Regions from separate parts of the Roseomonas fluvialis genome, predicted to be linked through region 1. Evidence: predicted binding sites of a transcription regulator. Region 1 holds the regulator's gene; each other region holds the start of a gene.
The links. The regulator LexA, encoded in region 1, represses DNA repair genes until DNA is damaged. The targets are predictions, from matches to a motif close to TGTTCTANNTANGTTC.
Positions count from the first base shown of each region.

Region 2: MWM08_RS17990 (TIGR04283 family arsenosugar biosynthesis glycosyltransferase) is a predicted target of LexA. The motif match lies at 2,377-2,392, and genes of this name have one in related genera.
Region 3: MWM08_RS05685 (ImuA family protein) is a predicted target of LexA. The motif match lies at 1,788-1,803, and genes of this name have one in related genera.
Region 4: uvrA (excinuclease ABC subunit UvrA) is a predicted target of LexA. The motif match lies at 1,635-1,650, and genes of this name have one in related genera.

Region 1 is NZ_AP025637.1:3,334,426-3,338,634, forward strand. It holds gene MWM08_RS16245 (molybdopterin molybdotransferase MoeA) at 1-705, shown strand, start outside; gene MWM08_RS16250 (glycosyltransferase family 2 protein) at 680-1,513, opposite strand; gene lexA (transcriptional repressor LexA) at 1,679-2,392, shown strand; gene MWM08_RS16260 (beta strand repeat-containing protein) at 2,516-4,209, shown strand, end outside.
Region 2 is NZ_AP025637.1:3,741,012-3,745,220, reverse strand. It holds gene MWM08_RS18005 (creatininase family protein) at 1-187, shown strand, start outside; gene moaB (molybdenum cofactor biosynthesis protein B) at 375-914, shown strand; gene MWM08_RS17995 (PA0069 family radical SAM protein) at 1,169-2,311, opposite strand; gene MWM08_RS17990 (TIGR04283 family arsenosugar biosynthesis glycosyltransferase) at 2,429-3,118, shown strand; gene MWM08_RS17985 (TIGR04282 family arsenosugar biosynthesis glycosyltransferase) at 3,216-3,803, shown strand; gene MWM08_RS17980 (HPP family protein) at 3,800-4,209, shown strand, end outside.
Region 3 is NZ_AP025637.1:1,161,797-1,166,005, reverse strand. It holds gene cysE (serine O-acetyltransferase) at 1-579, opposite strand, end outside; gene MWM08_RS05690 (cysteine synthase A) at 596-1,618, opposite strand; gene MWM08_RS05685 (ImuA family protein) at 1,825-2,559, shown strand; gene MWM08_RS05680 (Y-family DNA polymerase) at 2,826-4,209, shown strand, end outside.
Region 4 is NZ_AP025637.1:2,722,453-2,726,661, forward strand. It holds gene gyrA (DNA gyrase subunit A) at 1-864, opposite strand, end outside; gene ssb (single-stranded DNA-binding protein) at 964-1,503, opposite strand; gene uvrA (excinuclease ABC subunit UvrA) at 1,685-4,209, shown strand, end outside.

The DNA of each region.
Region 1 (4,209 bases):
CACCGGCGCCCGCGCGTGGGTATCCTGGCGACGGGCGACGAGATCGCGCTGCCCGGAGACCCGATCCCGCCTGGCGGGATCGTGTCGTCCAACGCGCATGCGCTGGCGGCGCTGGTGCGCGCCGCGGGCGGGGAACCGGTGGTGCTGCCGATCGCGCCGGACGACACGGCCGCGATCGCGGATGTCGCCGCCGGTGCGCATGCCTTCGACCTGCTGGTCACCACCGGCGGGGCCAGCGTGGGCGACCACGACCTGATCCAGCAGGCGCTGGGCGGCGAGGGCTTCGAACTCGGCTTCTGGAAGATCGCGATGCGGCCGGGCAAGCCGTTGATCTGGGGCCGGCTCGGGCGCACGCCGGTGCTGGGGCTGCCGGGCAATCCGGTCAGCGCGCTGGTCTGCGGCGTGGTGTTCCTGATCCCGGCGATCGCCCGGCTATCGGGCCTCGAGGGGGCGCCGACGCCGACGCGGCGCGTGCTGACCGCGGTGCCGCTGGCGCAGAACGACCGTCGCGCCGACCACCTGCGCGCGGCGCTGTCGGTCGATGCGCAGGGGCGGATGCTGGTGACGCCGGCGCCGGTGCAGGATTCGTCGATGCTGGCGACCCTCGCGCGCGCCGATGCCTTGGTGATGCGCGCGCCCTTCGCACCCGCCCTGCCGGCGGGGGCGGAGGTCGAGGCGATCATCCTGGCGGAGTTGGGCGTGTAGCGCGCCGATCGCGCGCTGTCGCGCGGCGATGGTAGTCGCCAAGGGCCGGGCTGCTGCCGACCGCCCGGTTCATCGCACGCCACCGCCGCAGCACGCGCGCGGCGGCCGGCGCGTGGTCGGCGAAGCCGAAGCCGTCCCGCGCGATGGCGGCGAGCGCTTGCGCGTATTCCGCATCGAAGCGCGTCCAGGGCACGTCGGTCGCCTGGCCCGGGCGCAGTTGGTAGCGGTACGCGAGGCCGTCCGCGACCGGCGCGCATCCGCCCGCCGCGGCCAGCGCGCGCAGGTCGAAGACAACGTCGTCGATCAGGCGGAACGGCGCGAAGGGCTGCACCAGGTCCCGCCGTGCGATGACATGCAGCGAGGCGAAGGCCTCCGCCCAGCCGATGAAGCCGAAGCGCGCCAGGCCATCGGCCGGGATGCGCCGCAGCGCCGCGCCATCCGGGTCCCGCACGATGGACGGTACCACGACCGCGCCCCCGCCGCGCGCCCGGTGCAGCGCGCGCGCGATCGAATCGGGCGGGCCTTCCAGCGCGTCGTCGGCGTCGAGCATCAGCACATGCGCGCCGCGCGCCATGGCCAGGGCGCGGTTGCGTGCGGCATGGGCGCCGCTGCGCACCGGCCCCACCGGCGCGAAGCGCAGGCGCGGGTCGGGCGGCAGCAAGGGCGCGTAGTCGGTCCCGTCGTCGGAGGCGAGCACGAGTTCGACTGCGGCCCCTTCGGCGCGGTCGAACACCGAGGCGACGGCGCGCGGCGCGAGGTCGTGCAGGCGATGGGCCGCGATCAGGATGGAGAGGTCGGGGCGGTCCATGGCGGCGCATCCTGGCAGGGCGACGGCGGCGGGGGAACGGTCGCGCGGCGATTCCATCCACAGGCGAATCCCATTGACTGTGACTCCGGAACCTTTCTAGAACACCGGTCAGGTTGCCGCTTTGTTCCGCCGAGCCGCGGGGCGCGGCATGGGGAGAGTTGCCGGATGCTCACGCGCAAGCAGCACGAATTGCTGATGTTCATCGATCGGCATCTGCGCGACACCGGCTTCTCGCCATCGTTCGAGGAAATGAAGGGCGCGCTGAGCCTGAAGTCCAAGTCGGGCATTCATCGCCTGATTACTGCACTCGAGGAACGCGGTTTCCTGCGCCGGCGGGCGCATCGCGCCCGCGCGCTCGAGGTGATCCGCCTGCCCGAGAATTTGGCGCCACGCACGCGCACGCCCAAGCCCGATGCACCGCTTGGCCCCAACGTGATCCGCGGGCCTTTCGCCCCTGCCCCGCCGCGCCCCGCGCCCGAGGCTGCGAACGACGGCGCCGCGGTGAGCCTGCCGCTATTCGGGCGCATCGCGGCCGGCGTGCCGATCGAGGCGCTCCGCGACCACGGCGCCAGCGTGGATGTGCCGGCCGCGCTGATCGGCGCGGGGGAGCACTACGCGCTGGAAGTGGCGGGGGATTCGATGATCGATGCCGGCATCCTCGATGGCGACACGGTGCTGATCCAGCGCGCCGAGACGGCCGAGAACGGCACCATCGTGGTCGCACTGGTCGACGAGAACGAGGTGACGCTGAAGCGCATTCGCCGGCGCGGCAATTCGGTGGCGCTGGAGCCGGCCAACCCGCGGCATGAGACGCGGATTTTTGGGCCGGACCGGGTGAAGGTGCAGGGGCGGCTGGTGGGGTTGCTGCGGCGGTATTGACGCGCCATCAGGCCAGGCCCCGCCACCCAGGGCGGCATTACGTTTTGGAAATGCACTTCGGATAGCGTGGTGCCGGCCGCCCCCGGCAAGTGATGGTGGTTGCGCATTCGGAAAGGCGGCGCCATGGCCATCATCACCGGCACGGCAGGCAACGACACCATCACCAATACGGTGTCGTCCTTCGGCCAGCTGACCACCAGTGGCGATGACAGCGTCCTTGGCGAGGGTGGCAACGACAGCATCCAGGGCGGCAGCGGGTTGGACACGCTGCGCGGGGGGGGTGCCGCCGACACGCTGCTGGGCGGCAACGACAACGACATCCTGGCGGGCGATTCCGGCGACGACCTGCTGTTCGGCCAGGCGGGCAACGACCTGATCGACGGCGGGGACGGGTTCGATGTCCTGAGCTTCTTCGCCACCAATTCGGACGGCGCCGTCTCGGTCGCGATCAGCGCGACGGGCGGCGTCAATGGCGGCACCTCGGCCGCCGGGCCGCTCGTGCTGAACCAGGGCAACGACACCTTCGTCAATATCGAGCAAGTGAACGGGTCGAACGCGAACGACACGATCACCATCAACAACGCCGACACGTCGGTCTTCACCTTCATCGTGCGCGGCAACGCCGGCAATGACCTGCTGGCCAACAACAACCCCACGCGCAATACCAGCATCTTCCTGGACTATCGCAGCGGCGCCGTGACCTCGGGCGTGTCGGTCGACCTCACGGCCGGGCGCGCGAGCGACGGTGTTGGCGGTACGGACACCATCTCCGGCTTCGCCGGGCTGCGCGGCACCGACCTCAACGACACGCTGCAGGGCAGCGCGGAGGTGGACCGCTTCCGCGGCCGCGCCGGCAGCGATGTCATCGACGGGCGCGGCGGAATCGACATCGCGGACTATGGCCAGGCCGCCAGTGCGGTGAGCGTGGACCTGGTCACCGGCCGCGCGCAGGACGGCGAAGGCGGCATCGACACCCTCTCCAGCGTCGAGGAGGTCTGGGGCACGGTCGGCAACGACACCATCATCGGCACCGGTGCCGATGAGTTCTTCTACGGCTTCAACGGCAACGACAGTATCGATGGCGGCGGCGGGCAGGACCGCGTCGGTTTCCAATTCTCCTCGGGCCTGGTGCCCGACGCCACACGCGGGGTGGTGGTGAACCTGGTCACCGGCATCGTGACGGACGCCTGGGGCGGCACCGATACGCTGTCGGGCATCGAGCGCATCACCGGCACTGCATTTGCGGATTCCATGCTGGGCGGCGCCGAGCAGAACCGCTTTCGCGGCCGTGCGGGCAACGACACGCTCGATGGCGGCCTGGGCGGCGACTACGCCGAGTACATCAACGCCACCGCCGGCGCGACCGTGAACCTGACGACCGGCATCGCGACCGATGGCGAAGGCGGCACCGACCTGCTGATCTCGATGGAGAACGCGATCGGCGGCAACTTCGCCGACCGCCTGACCGGCGTGGCCCAGGGGGCGCGCTCGACCTCGGACCTGCGCGGCGGCGGGGGCAATGACACGCTGGTGGGGATCCTCGGCGAATTCGTGCGCGCCGACTATGCGGACCAGACGGTGGGGCTGAACATCAACCTGGGCGCCGGCACCGTGAATGACGGACGCGGCGGCGTGGACACGCTGGTGAATATCCGCGGGGTGGTCCTGTTCGGTGGATTCAACGACGTGGTGACCGGCACCGCCGCGGGCGAATGGTTTGCACCGTCCGAGGGCGCCGACAGCGTGAATGCCGGCCTCGGTTTCGACATCATCGGCTATGGCGGGATCGACGTGGGCGGCGTGTCGGTCAACCTCGC
Region 2 (4,209 bases), 410 kb from region 1:
CTCGGAACTCATGGCGGTGCACCCGCCAGGCGTGGATCTGACCCGCCTGCCGCCGCGCACGGCCGACCTGCCCGCGCTGGGTGCAACCGGCGACCCTGCGCGGTCGTCCGCCGCGCGCGGCGAGGCATTGCTGGCGATGCGCGTGGCCGCCGCGGTCGCGCAGATCCGCCAGGCCCGCGGCGGATAGGACCGGCTCGCCACCGCGGGTGGCCGAAGGCAACGCCCACCCGAACGCGATCCGGCGCCGCGTGCGGGCACGCGGGTCAAGCGGGGCGCGGAGCACGGCGATGGCTCCACGGGACACCACAGCGCCAGGCGCGCTTGCGGGGCCGGGGCGCGATCCCCATGCTCCGATCCCCGCGAGGACCACCACCATGCCGATCGACGAAAAGCTCCCGTTCCTGGCCGTGAACATCGCCGTGCTGACCGTGAGCGACACGCGCGACCTCGCCACCGACCGCTCCGGCCAGACGTTGGTCGAGCGCATCGAAGCCGCCGGCCACCACTGCGCGGCACGCGAGATCCTGCGCGACGAGGCCGACCTGATCGAAGCCCAGCTGCGCCGCTGGATCGCCGACCCCACGGTGGACTGCGTCATCACCACCGGCGGCACCGGCATCACCGGTCGCGACGTTACCCCTGAAGCCTTCAAGCGCGTGCTCGAGAAGGAAATCGAAGGCTTCGGCGAATTGTTCCGCATGCTGAGCTACCAGAAGATCGGCACCTCCACGATGCAGTCCCGCGCCCTCGGCGGCGTGGCCAATGGCACCTACCTGTTCGCCCTGCCAGGCTCCACCGGCGCCTGCAAGGACGCGTGGGACGACATCCTGGTCTGGCAACTCGACAGCCGCCACCGGCCCTGCAACCTGGTGGAACTGATGCCACGCCTGAAGGAACACCTGCGGGCGGCGTGAGGGCGGCGACGCGCGCGCGGGGCGGGCTTTGCCCTCCCCGGACCCCACCCACCAAAGGCCTAAAGGCCCTTGGAACCCTCGACTTGATGGGGGATTTCGGGGACGGGCATGGCGCCACCGTCGCGCAGGGCATCGCCGACGATGCCCCCCCCCGAATCCCCGATTCAAAATCCGCGATCCAACGGGCCGTCGCCCCTTGGTGGGGGGAGGTCCGGAGGGGGGCAAAGCCCCTCTCCGTTGCACGCCCATGCCTCTCACAGCAGCGCCAGCTGTGTCCCTGCTGTCGTGGCCTCCGGCACCCGGAAGCGCGTGCAGTCCAGCGCCCCGACCCCGCCGCCGCGGCGTTCCAGGCCGAGGCGTCGGGAGGCGATGGCGAAGCGTTGGGCCAGCAGGTCGGCGTAGGCGCCGGTGCCGGTCTGGCGTTGGCCGAAGCGGCTGTTGTAGAGCGCACCCCCGCGGGTCTGGCGGATCAGCGAGAGCACGCGGGCGGCGCGGTCCGGCATGTGGCGGGTCAGCCAGTCCTCGAACAGCTGCTTGATCTCGTGCGGCAGGCGCAGCAGCACGTAGCCGGCGCTCGTCGCCCCCGCGGCGGCGGCGCGGTCCAGGATGGTCTCCAGTTCCGCGTCGTTCACCCCGGGGATCATGGGCGCGGCCAGCACGGCGGCGGGAATGCCGTTTTCGGACAAATGCCGCAGGGCGGCCAGGCGGCGTTCGGGGGTTGCGGCGCGCGGTTCCATGATGCGCGCCAGCCGCGCGTCGAGCGTGGTGATCGACAGGCAGACCCGCACCAGATTGCGCTGGGCCATGCGCGCAAGGATATCCATGTCGCGCAGCACGCCGGCGGATTTCGTCACGATGGTGACCGGGTGGTCGAAGCGCTCGAGCACCTCCAGGACAGCGCGGGTCAGCTTCAGCGTGCGTTCGACCGGCTGGTAGGGGTCGGTGTTGGACCCGAGTGCTATCGGCTTTGGCACGTAGCCGGGCTTGCGCAGTTCCTTCTCGAGCAGGGCCGCGACCTCGGGCTTGAACAACAGCCTGGTTTCGAAATCGAGACCGGGGGACAGGCCAAGATAGGCGTGGGAGGGCCGTGCATAGCAGTAGACGCAGCCGTGCTCGCAGCCGCGATAGGGGTTCACGGCCCGGTCGAAGCCGATATCGGGGCTGTCGTTCCAGGCAAGGGCGGATTTCGCGTGGTCCCTGGTGAGCGTGGTGGGCAGCGGCGGGAGGTCGGCGAAGGCGGCTTCCAGCGTGCCCCAGCCGTCGTCGAAGGCTTCGCGGGCGGTGCTTTCGAAGCGCACGGCGGGGTTCAGCCCGGCGCCACGGCCGCGCCGCGCGGGGGATGGCATGGCGAAGCCGGGGGCTGCGCGGGGGGCGAGGTGCGGGGTACCGTCGGGCATGGCGCTGCTCCTGAAGTTCCCAATTTGTTCCGAAACACCCTGCCAAGTCCGGATCGGCCGGTCAAGAACATACAGCGAACGCTTGGTTAATGCTTGCTGAACCGCGATAGGGGCAGAATGAGAACGCCGGCCGGGCTCACCGCCGTCATCCCCACCCTCAATGCCGCCGCCGGCCTCGGCGGGACGCTGTCCGCCCTGGACGGCGAGGTGGATGCCGTCATCGTCGCCGATGGCGGCAGCACCGATGCCACCGGTGCCATCGCGCAGGCGGCCGGCGCGCAGGTGCTGCAGGCCCCGCGCGGGCGCGGCAGCCAGATCGCCGCCGGCATCGCCGCCGCATCGACGCCCTGGCTGCTGCTGGTCCATGCCGACACGCGCCCCGGCCCCGGCTGGCGCGCCGCCGCCGCCGCCTTCATGGCGGACCCGGCCAATGCCGCCCGCGCGGCGCATTTCCGCTTCGCGCTGGATGACGCCGCCCCACAGGCGCGGCGGCTCGAACGCGCGGTGGCCTGGCGCTGCAGGGTGCTCGGCCTGCCGTATGGCGACCAGGGGCTGCTGGTGCATCGCGACCTGCTGGCCGCTGTAGGCGGAGTGCGCCCCATTCCGATCATGGAGGATGTCGACCTGGTCCGCCGGATCGGCCGGAAGCGATTGGTGGCGCTGGACGTGGCATTCGTGACCTCGCCCGTGCGCTGGCGGGCGGAGGGCTGGTGGCGCCGTTCCGCGCGCAACCTGTCGTGCCTGGCGCTATGGTTCGCCGGCGTGCCGCCCGGGCGAATCGCGCGCCTCTACGCCCGGCGGGGCTGAGGCGCCGCGGCCCTGCCCGCCGCCTGTCCGTCAGGCCCGCGCCGCCACGGGCGGGGGCCCTGGTCAGCGCGCGCATCCTGCGCTGTGCTGCGCCGCGATGACCCGCCCCACCGTGATCCTGTTCGCCCGCGCCCCGCGCCTCGGGCTCGTGAAGCGGCGCCTTGCCGCCGGGATCGGGGCGCGCGCGGCGCTCCGCTTCTACACCGCTACCCTGGCCGCGGTGGCACGGCCGATCGGGCGCGACCGGCGCTGGCGCACCGTGCTGGCCACGACCCCCGCCGGCGCGCGCGCACCCTGGGCGCGCTTCGTGCCGCGCGCCACGCCGCGGACCGAGCAGGCGCGTGGGGACCTCGGCACGCGGATGGAGCGCGCCATGCGCCCGCACCCGGTCACGGTGCTGGCGGGCAGCGACATCCCAGACCTGCGCCCCGCCGACATCGCCGCCGCGATCCGCGTGCTGGGGCGTGCCGATGCGGTGTTCGGCCCGGCCGAGGATGGCGGCTACTGGCTGGTGGGTCTGGGTCCGCGCCGGCCGGCGCGCCCCTTCGCGGGGGTGCGCTGGTCGACCCGCCACGCGCTGGCCGACACGCTGCGCAACTTCGCCGGGCGGCGTGTGGCGCTGCTCCGCCGGCTGCGGGACGTGGACACGGCCGAGGACCTCGCCGCGGTCGGGCGTTCCGCGTGAAGCCGCCGCCCCCACGGCGCATCCTGGTGCAGATCGCGGCCACCACCGCGGCGCTGCTGCTGGCCAATGCCGCGCTGTCCTTCACCGAACACCCCTGGCTGCTGCCATCGCTCGGCGGGTCCTGCGTGATCCTGTTTGGCATGCCGCGGGGCATCATGGCGCAGCCGCGGTCCTTCCTGGGCGGACACCTGGTCGCGACCGTGGTCGGGCTGGTGTTCCGGATGGGGTTCGACAGCCTGGGCGGGCCGATGGGGCTATGGCTGGCGCTGGCCGTCGGCGTGGCGCTGGCGGCGATGGCGGTCACGCGCACCATTCATTCGCCCGCCGGCGCCAATCCGGTCGTGGTCTTCGTGGAGGACGCGGGCTGGGGCTTCGTGGCGACGCCGCTGCTGCCCGGCCTCGCGAC
Region 3 (4,209 bases), 2.2 Mb from region 1:
CGCCAGTTGCTCGCCGACCGGGTCCTGGTCGGGGTCGGTCAGGCCGTAGCCCAGCGTCGGGTCGGTACAGATCGACCCTGCCGGCGGGCGGGCCGGGATGCCGACCACGGTGCAATCCCGCGGCACGTCCTTGGTCACCACGGCATTCGCGCCGATGCGCGCGCCATCGCCGATGGTGATCGGCCCTAGCACCTGCGCCCCCGCACCGATCGCGACGTTGTTGCCGATGGTCGGGTGCCGCTTGCCCGGGCTGCCTGACAGCCCGCCCAGCGTCACGCCATGATAGATCAGCACGTCGTCGCCGATCTGCGCCGTCTCGCCGATCACCACGCCCATGCCGTGGTCGATGAACAGCCGCCGGCCGATGGTCGCCCCGGGATGGATCTCGATGCCGGTCAGGAAACGGCCTATATGGGAGACGAAGCGCGCGAGGCCCTTCAGGCCCCTCCGCCACAGCGCATGAGCCATGCGGTGCCACAGCACGGCATGCAGCCCGGCGTAGCATAGCACGGCCTCAGGCCAGGACGGCCGGGCCGGGTCACGGCTTCGGATGGCGCGGGCGAGTTCGGTGATTTCCATCGGTGCCCCCGTCGCGTCAGGCCAGCCACGGCGGCACGGGCAGGCCCTTGCCGCGCAGGAAGTCCGGGTTGAACAGCTTGGACTGGTAGCGCGCGCCGCCATCGCACAGGATGGTCACCACGCGGTGCCCAGGCCCGAGCGCCTTCGCGACCTTGATCGCCGCCGCGACGTTCACGCCCGCCGACCCGCCGATCGAGATGCCCTCATGGATCTGCAGGTCGAAGACCTGCTCGAGCGCTTCCTCGTCCGTCACCTGCACGGCGTCGTCGATCAGCGCGCGGTCGGGTTCGAGGTTGCCGGGGACGCGGGCGGCCTGGCCGATACCCTCGGTGATGGAACTGCCTTCGGGCTTCAATTCGCCGGTCTTCACCCAGGAATAAAGCGAGCTGCCCATCGGGTCGGCGAGCACGATGCGCGCGCCGGGCTTGCGGGCCTTGAGCGCGCGAGCCACGCCGGCCAGCGTGCCGCCGGTCCCGCAGGAGCAGGTGAAGGCGTCGATATGCCCGCCGGTCTGGGTCCAGATCTCGGGCCCCGTCGTCGCCTCATGCGCGCTGCGGTTCGCCAGATTGTCGAACTGGTTGGCGTGGACTGCGCCCATCTCCTCCGCCAGGCGGCGGCTGTAGTGGACGTAGTTGCCGGGGTCGGAATAGGGCTTGGCCGGGATCAGCCGCAGGTCGGCGCCGATCATGCGCAGGAAGTCGATCTTCTCGCGGCTTTGCGTCTCGGGCACCACGATCACGGCGCGATAGCCGCGCGCATTGGCCACCAGCGTGATGCCGATGCCGGTGTTCCCCGCGGTTCCCTCGACGATGGTGCCCGGCTTGCCCGGGGTCAGCAGCCCGCGCTGTTCGGCATCAAGGATGATGCCAAGCCCTGCGCGGTCCTTCACCGACCCGCCGGGATTCATGAATTCCGCCTTGCCCAATATCTCGCAGCCGGTCGCCTCGCTGGCGCGGCGTAGGCGAATGAGGGGCGTGTTGCCGACCGCACCCTCGAAGCCATCCACGATGCTGGTGGAAGGGGGCGGGGTTGCATCCATGGTCGGGCGTCCTTGCGTACCGGTTGATGATGGTCGGTTGCCCGGACGGGCCGGACAAGGGGCGGGAAACCCTTTCTCCTGAGAGCATTATCTGCAGAAACTCTTGGCGAAGTGCGCCCTCACGACGCGAAACCATCCACGGTCCTTGACCTTTGGCCCGGCAATACGAGAACATAAAGCGAACATCAGCGGCCCTCCCCCAGGCCATGTCCAGCCCCCCGAACGCCCCCCCGCTCGACCGCCCTGCCCTGCTCTCGGCGCTCCGTGCCCGCATCGCGCGGCTCGAACGTGCGGGTGCGTCCGAAGCCCTGGCCACGCGGGGGGAGGACGCCATCCCCCTGTCCCCCGCCATCGATTCCGGCCTGCCCTGGGGCGGCCTGCCGCGCGCCGCGCTGCACGAGATCCTGGCCGCCGAACCCGGCGCCGCCGCCGGATTCGCGGCCCTGGTGCTGGGGCGCGCCGGGGGCACGGTGCTCTGGATCGCCCCCGATCCCGATGCCTGGCCACCCGGCCTGGCACGCTTCGGCCTCTCGCCCACCCAACTGGTGCTGGTCCGCGCGCCACGTGCGCAGGACGCGCTCTGGGCCATGGAGGAAACCCTGCGCTGCCCGGCCGTCGGCGCCGCGCTGCTGATGACCGGCGCGCTCGACCTCACCGCCGCCCGTCGGCTGCAACTGGCGGCCGAGGCGGGCGGCGTGCTCGGCCTGCTGCTGCGCCCGGACGAGGACGGCGCCGCCCCGACCGCCGCCCTGACCCGCTGGCGCATCGGCGCCGCCCCGTCCGACAGCACCAGCCAGCACGCCATCGGCGACCCGGCCTGGAACCTCGATCTGCTGCGCTGCCGCGGCGGCCGACCGACCACCTGGCGCGCCACCTGGCACGGCAGCGACCTGGTGACCGAGGACGGGACAGGCACGGTCACCACACGGCGGCGGGCATGAGGCGGCGGTGTTGCAGGCCGCCGCGGTTGGGGAAGGGTGCGACGGGGGGCCAGCCCCCCGCCCCCCCCGCTGGGGGCATACGCGCCCCCAGACCCGCGGGATTCTTGATGGGGGTGGGAGAGGGAGGGGCTCGCGGGCACGCCCTCGATCACGCGCGTACCCTGCCCCTCCCTCTCCCACCCCCATTGATCGCGGGGTCCGGGGAGGCCGCAGCCTCCCCGGCGGGGGTCCAGGGGGCAGCGCCCCCTGGCAGCGCCATCCCCAACGTGGAGCGCCGCACCCTCGCCCTCCTCCTGCCTCACCTGCCGGTCGAGCGCCTGCGTCGTCCCGGCCCTGTCACCGTCTGGGCGCAGCGTGGGGCGCGGCGGGTGGTTGTGTCGGTGAGTGCCGAGGCGGCGTCCGCCGGGCTACGCATCGGCCAGGCGCTGGCCGATGCGCAGGCGATCCTGCCCGGGGTGGTGCTGGTGCCGGAGGATCCGGCCGCGGATGCCGCGGCGCTGGAGCGATTGGCGCTGTGGTGCCTGCGCTTCACGCCGCTCGTAGGGATCGAGGGCACGGATGGGTTGCTGCTCGATATCACTGGCGTGGCGCATCTGTTCGGGGGTGAGAAAGCGTTGCGGGCGGAGGTGCTGGGACGGCTCGCGCGGCTGGGGCTGACGGCGCGGGGGGCGGTGGCGGGGATGCCCGGGGTGGCGTTGGCGCTGGTGCGGGCGGGCCGCGGCGGTGTGGTGGCGCCGGGGCTTGAGGAGGCCGCGGTGAAGCCGCTCTCGCTGGCGGCCTTGCGGCTGGAACCGGCGCTGGTGAGCGCTCTGCAAGGGCTGGGCCTGCGTGATGTGGGCAGCGTCGCGGCGCAGCCGCGCGCGGGGCTGGTGCGGCGCTTCGGCGCCGGCCTGGCGCGGGCGCTGGACGAAGCGCTGGGGCAGGCCGGTCGGCCGATCTCCCCCATTCGCACGCCGCCCGAGATGCAGGTGGCGCAGGATTTCGCCGACCCGGTGGTGACGCGGGCGGGGATCGAGGCGGCGCTGGGCCTGCTGCTGGACGCGCTGTGCCGCGCGCTGCGGGAGGCCGGGCGCGGTGCACGGCGGATGCTGCTGCGCGCGCATCGCGTCGATGGCGCGGTGCAGGAGGTCGCGATCGGCACGGGGCTCGCCACGCGCGACCCGAAGCATCTGGCCCGGCTGTTCCACGGGAAACTGGAACGGCTGGAACCGGACTGCGGCTACGACCGGATCACGCTGGAAGCGCCGGTGGCCGACCCGCTGACCGGCGTGCAGGACGGTCTCGGCACGGCAGCGCGCGCGGGGCGGCAGGCGGAACTGGCGCAGTTGCTCGACCGCTTGGCGCAGCGCCTGCCGGTCTGGCGCCTGGCGCCGCGGGCGAGCCACTGGCCGGAGCGGGCCATGGCGCGGGTGAACCCTTTCGAGCCGGTAGAGGTGCCGGACCCATGGGTGCCGAGGCCGCGTCCGGTGCGCCTGCTGCGCCGCCCGCCCGCGCTGGAGGTGATGGCCGAAGTCCCGGACGGGCCGCCCTTCCGGCTGCGACTCGGCCGCGCCTGGCAGCGGGTGGTGCGTGCCGAGGGGCCCGAGCGGATCGAACCCGAATGGTGGCGGGACCGACCCGACCGGCTGCCGCGCGACTACTATCGGGTCG
Region 4 (4,209 bases), 610 kb from region 1:
GGCGCGCACCAGCTCCGCGATCTTCTCGAGCAGCGTGGACTTGTTGACCTGGTACGGGATCTCACTGACCGCGATGCACTGGCGGTTGCCCTTCATCTCCTCGATCTCGGCGCGCGCGCGCAGCGGGATCGACCCCCTGCCGGTCTCGAAGGCCGAGCGGATGCCCGCGCGCCCCAGGATCAACCCGCCGGTCGGGAAGTCCGGCCCGGGCACGATCCTCATCAGGTCGTCGAGCGTCAGCGAATTGTCCGCCACCAGCGCGAGCGTGGCGTCGATGATCTCGGTCGGGTTATGCGTCGGGATATTGGTCGCCATGCCGACCGCGATGCCGTTCGCGCCGTTCACCAGCAGGTTCGGGAAGGCGGCGGGCAGCACGCGCGGTTCTTCCGCGCTCTCGTCGTAGTTGGCCTGGAAATCGACCGTGTCCTCGTCGATTCCTTCCAGCAGCGCCATGGCGGATGGTGCCAGCCGCGCTTCCGTGTAGCGCATCGCCGCCGGCGGATCGCCATCGACGGACCCGAAATTCCCCTGCCCGTCGATCAGCGGCACGCGCATCGAAAACGGCTGCGCCATGCGCACCATGGCGTCGTAGATCGAGGCATCGCCATGCGGGTGATACTTGCCCATCACGTCGCCAACCACGCGGGCCGACTTGCGATACGGCTTGTCGGCCGTGTAGCCGGCCTCCTGCATGGCGAACAGGATGCGCCGGTGCACCGGCTTCAGCCCGTCGCGCGCGTCGGGCAAGGCGCGCGCGACGATCACGCTCATGGCGTAGTCGAGGTAGGAGCGGCGCATCTCCTCCTCGAGAGCCACGGGCTGCGTGTCGAAGGGGGGCTGCTCGGGGGTGCTGGGGTCGCTCACGCGGGCAAACTCGATCCGATGTCGTGGGTCACGCGGCGCGGCGCGCGGGGCTGCGGCGCCATAGGCCCCGCGCCCGCGCGCCCGTCAACCACGATGGGGTCAGAACGGAATCTCGTCGTCGAGGTCGGTCTTCTTGGAATCCCAGCCGCCTCCGCGCGACGGCGCGCGCGACGACCCGCCGCCGCCGCCCTCGCCGCGCGGTGCTCCGCCGGATGGCCGGTCGCCATACCCACCACCACCGCCGCCGGAGCGTTCGGCATATCCGCCGCCGCCATCGTCGCCGGCCCCGCCGCCGCGCCCGCCGACCAGCTGCAACTCACCGCGGTATTGGCGCAGCACGACTTCGGTCGTGTAGCGATCCTGCCCATCCTTGTCGGCCCATTTGCGGGTCTCGATCTGGCCCTCGATGTAGACCTCGCTGCCCTTGCGCAGGTATTTCTCGGCCACTTCGCCGAGGCGATCGTTGAAGATCGCGACCGAATGCCACTCGGTACGTTCCTGCTGGTTGCCTTCGCGGTCTTTGTATCGCTCGCTGGTTGCAATGCGCAGGTTCACGACCTTGCCGCCATTCTGGAAATTCCGCACCTCGGGGTCGCGGCCGAGCCGCCCCAGGATAATCACCTTGTTGATGCCCGCCATGCCGCGCAGTCCCTTGGTTTGACGCTGTCACACTAGCCCGGCGCCGGCCGCGGGGCCACCCTTGGCCCACCCGCCGGCGTGCCCGCACGGCGCCCCTTTCCAGCTTGCCGAACCAGCCGCATATATGGTGAGAACATCACCAGAACACCAGCGGCGCCCCGCCCCGGAGTCCCCCAAGATCATGACCGGCCAGATCCGAATCCGCGGCGCGCGCCAGCACAACCTGAAGGATGTAGACCTCGACATCCCGCGCGACACGCTCACCGTCGTCACCGGCCTGTCGGGCTCGGGCAAGTCGTCCCTCGCCTTCGACACGATCTACGCCGAAGGCCAGCGCCGCTACGTCGAGTCGCTGTCGGCCTATGCGCGGCAGTTCCTGCAACTCATGCAGAAGCCCGACGTCGATTCGATCGAGGGCCTGTCGCCCGCCATCTCGATCGAACAGAAGACCACCAGCCACAACCCACGCTCCACCGTGGGTACAGTGACGGAAATCCACGACTACATGCGCCTGCTCTGGGCGCGCGTCGGCGTTCCCTATTCGCCCGCCACCGGCCTGCCGATCGAAGCGCAGACGGTTAGCCAGATGGTCGACCGCGTCATGGGCATGCCCGAGGGCACGCGCCTGCTGCTGCTCGCGCCCGTCGTGCGTGGCAAGAAGGGCGAATACCGCAAGGAACTCGCTGATTGGCAGCGCCGCGGCTTCGAACGCGTGAAGATCAACGGCACGCTGCACCAGATCAGCGAGGCGCCGAAGCTCGACAAGAAGCTGAAGCACGATATCGAGATCGTGGTCGACCGCATCGTGGTCCGCGAGGGTGTGGCGCAACGCCTGGCCGATTCCTTCGAGACCGCGCTCGGTCTCGCCGAAGGCATCGCCTACGCCGAGAACGCCGACACCGCCGAACGCACGGTGTTCAGCGCAAAATTCGCCTGTCCGGTCAGCGGCTTCAGCATCGAGGAAATCGAGCCGCGCCTGTTCTCCTTCAACTCGCCCCATGGCGCCTGCCCGGCTTGCGACGGCCTCGGCACCGAGACCTTCTTCGACCCGCAGCTGGTGGTTCCGCAGGACGATGTCTCGCTGAAGGACGGCGCCATCATGCCCTGGACCGGCGCGCAATCGCCCTACTACACGCAAACGCTCGAGAGCCTCGCGCGCCACTTCAAGTTCGCCATGACCACGCCGTGGCAGGACATCCCGGCGCAGGTCCGCCAGCAGATCCTGCACGGCACCGGCGATGACGTCGTCACGCTCCGCTACAAGGACGGTCTGCGCGCCTATGAGGTGAAGAAGCCCTTCGAAGGCGTCATCCCGAACCTGCAGCGCCGCTTCAAGGAGACCGACAATCCCTGGGTGCGCGAGGACCTGTCGCGCTACCAGGCCGACAAGCCCTGCGCGACCTGCACCGGCTTCCGCCTGAAGCCGCAGGCACTGTCGGTGAAGATCGCCGGCAAGCACATCGCCGAGGTCAGCGACCTGTCGATCCGCCGCGCGCGCGACTGGTTCGGCACGGTGATGGCGACCCTCACGCCGCAGCGCCAGGAGATCGCGCGCCGCATCCTGCGCGAGATCGAGGACCGCCTGCAGTTCCTGGTGGATGTCGGGCTGGACTACCTCAGCCTCAGCCGGTCCTCGGCCACGCTGTCGGGTGGCGAATCGCAGCGCATCCGCCTCGCCTCGCAGATCGGCTCCGGCCTGACCGGCGTGCTGTATGTGCTCGACGAACCCAGCATCGGCCTGCACCAGCGCGACAACGAACGCCTGCTGACCACGCTGCGGCGCCTGCGCGACCTCGGCAACACCGTGCTGGTGGTCGAACACGACGAGGATGCGATCCGCCAGGCCGACTACCTCGTGGATATCGGCCCCGCCGCCGGCGCGGGCGGCGGGCGCGTCATCGCGCAAGGCACGCCGGCCGAGGTCATGGCCAACCCCGCGAGCCTCACCGGTCAGTACCTCTCCGGCGCGCGGCGCATCGAAGTCCCCGCCACGCGCCGCAAGATCGACAAGAAGAAGCAGCTGCGCGTCGTCGGCGCCACCGGCAACAACCTCAAGAACCTGACGGCGTCGATCCCGCTCGGCACCTTCGCCTGCATCACCGGCGTCTCCGGCGGCGGCAAGTCCACGCTGGTGGTGGAGACGCTCTACAAGGCCGCCTCGCGCCGCCTGATGGGCGCCGCCGAAGTGCCTGCCCCGCACGACCGCATCGAAGGGCTCGAGCACCTCGACAAGATCATCGACATCGACCAGTCGCCGATCGGCCGCACCCCACGCTCCAACCCCGCGACCTACACCGGCCTGTTCGCGCCCATCCGCGACTGGTTCGCCGAAATGCCCGACAGCCGCGCGCGCGGCTACAAGCCCGGCCGCTTCTCCTTCAACGTGAAGGGCGGCCGTTGCGAGGCCTGCCAGGGCGACGGCCTCATCAAGATCGAGATGCACTTCCTGCCCGACGTCTACGTCACCTGCGACACCTGCAAGGGCAAGCGCTACAACCGCGAGACGCTGGAGGTGAAGTTCCGCGGCAAGTCGATCGCCGACGTGCTCGACATGACGGTGGACGAAGGCGTGGAGTTCTTCTCCGCGGTGCCGGCCATCCGCGACAAGCTGAAGGTGCTGAAGGAAGTCGGCCTCGGCTACATCCACCTGGGCCAGCAGGCGACCACGCTGTCGGGCGGCGAGGCGCAGCGCATCAAGCTGTCGAA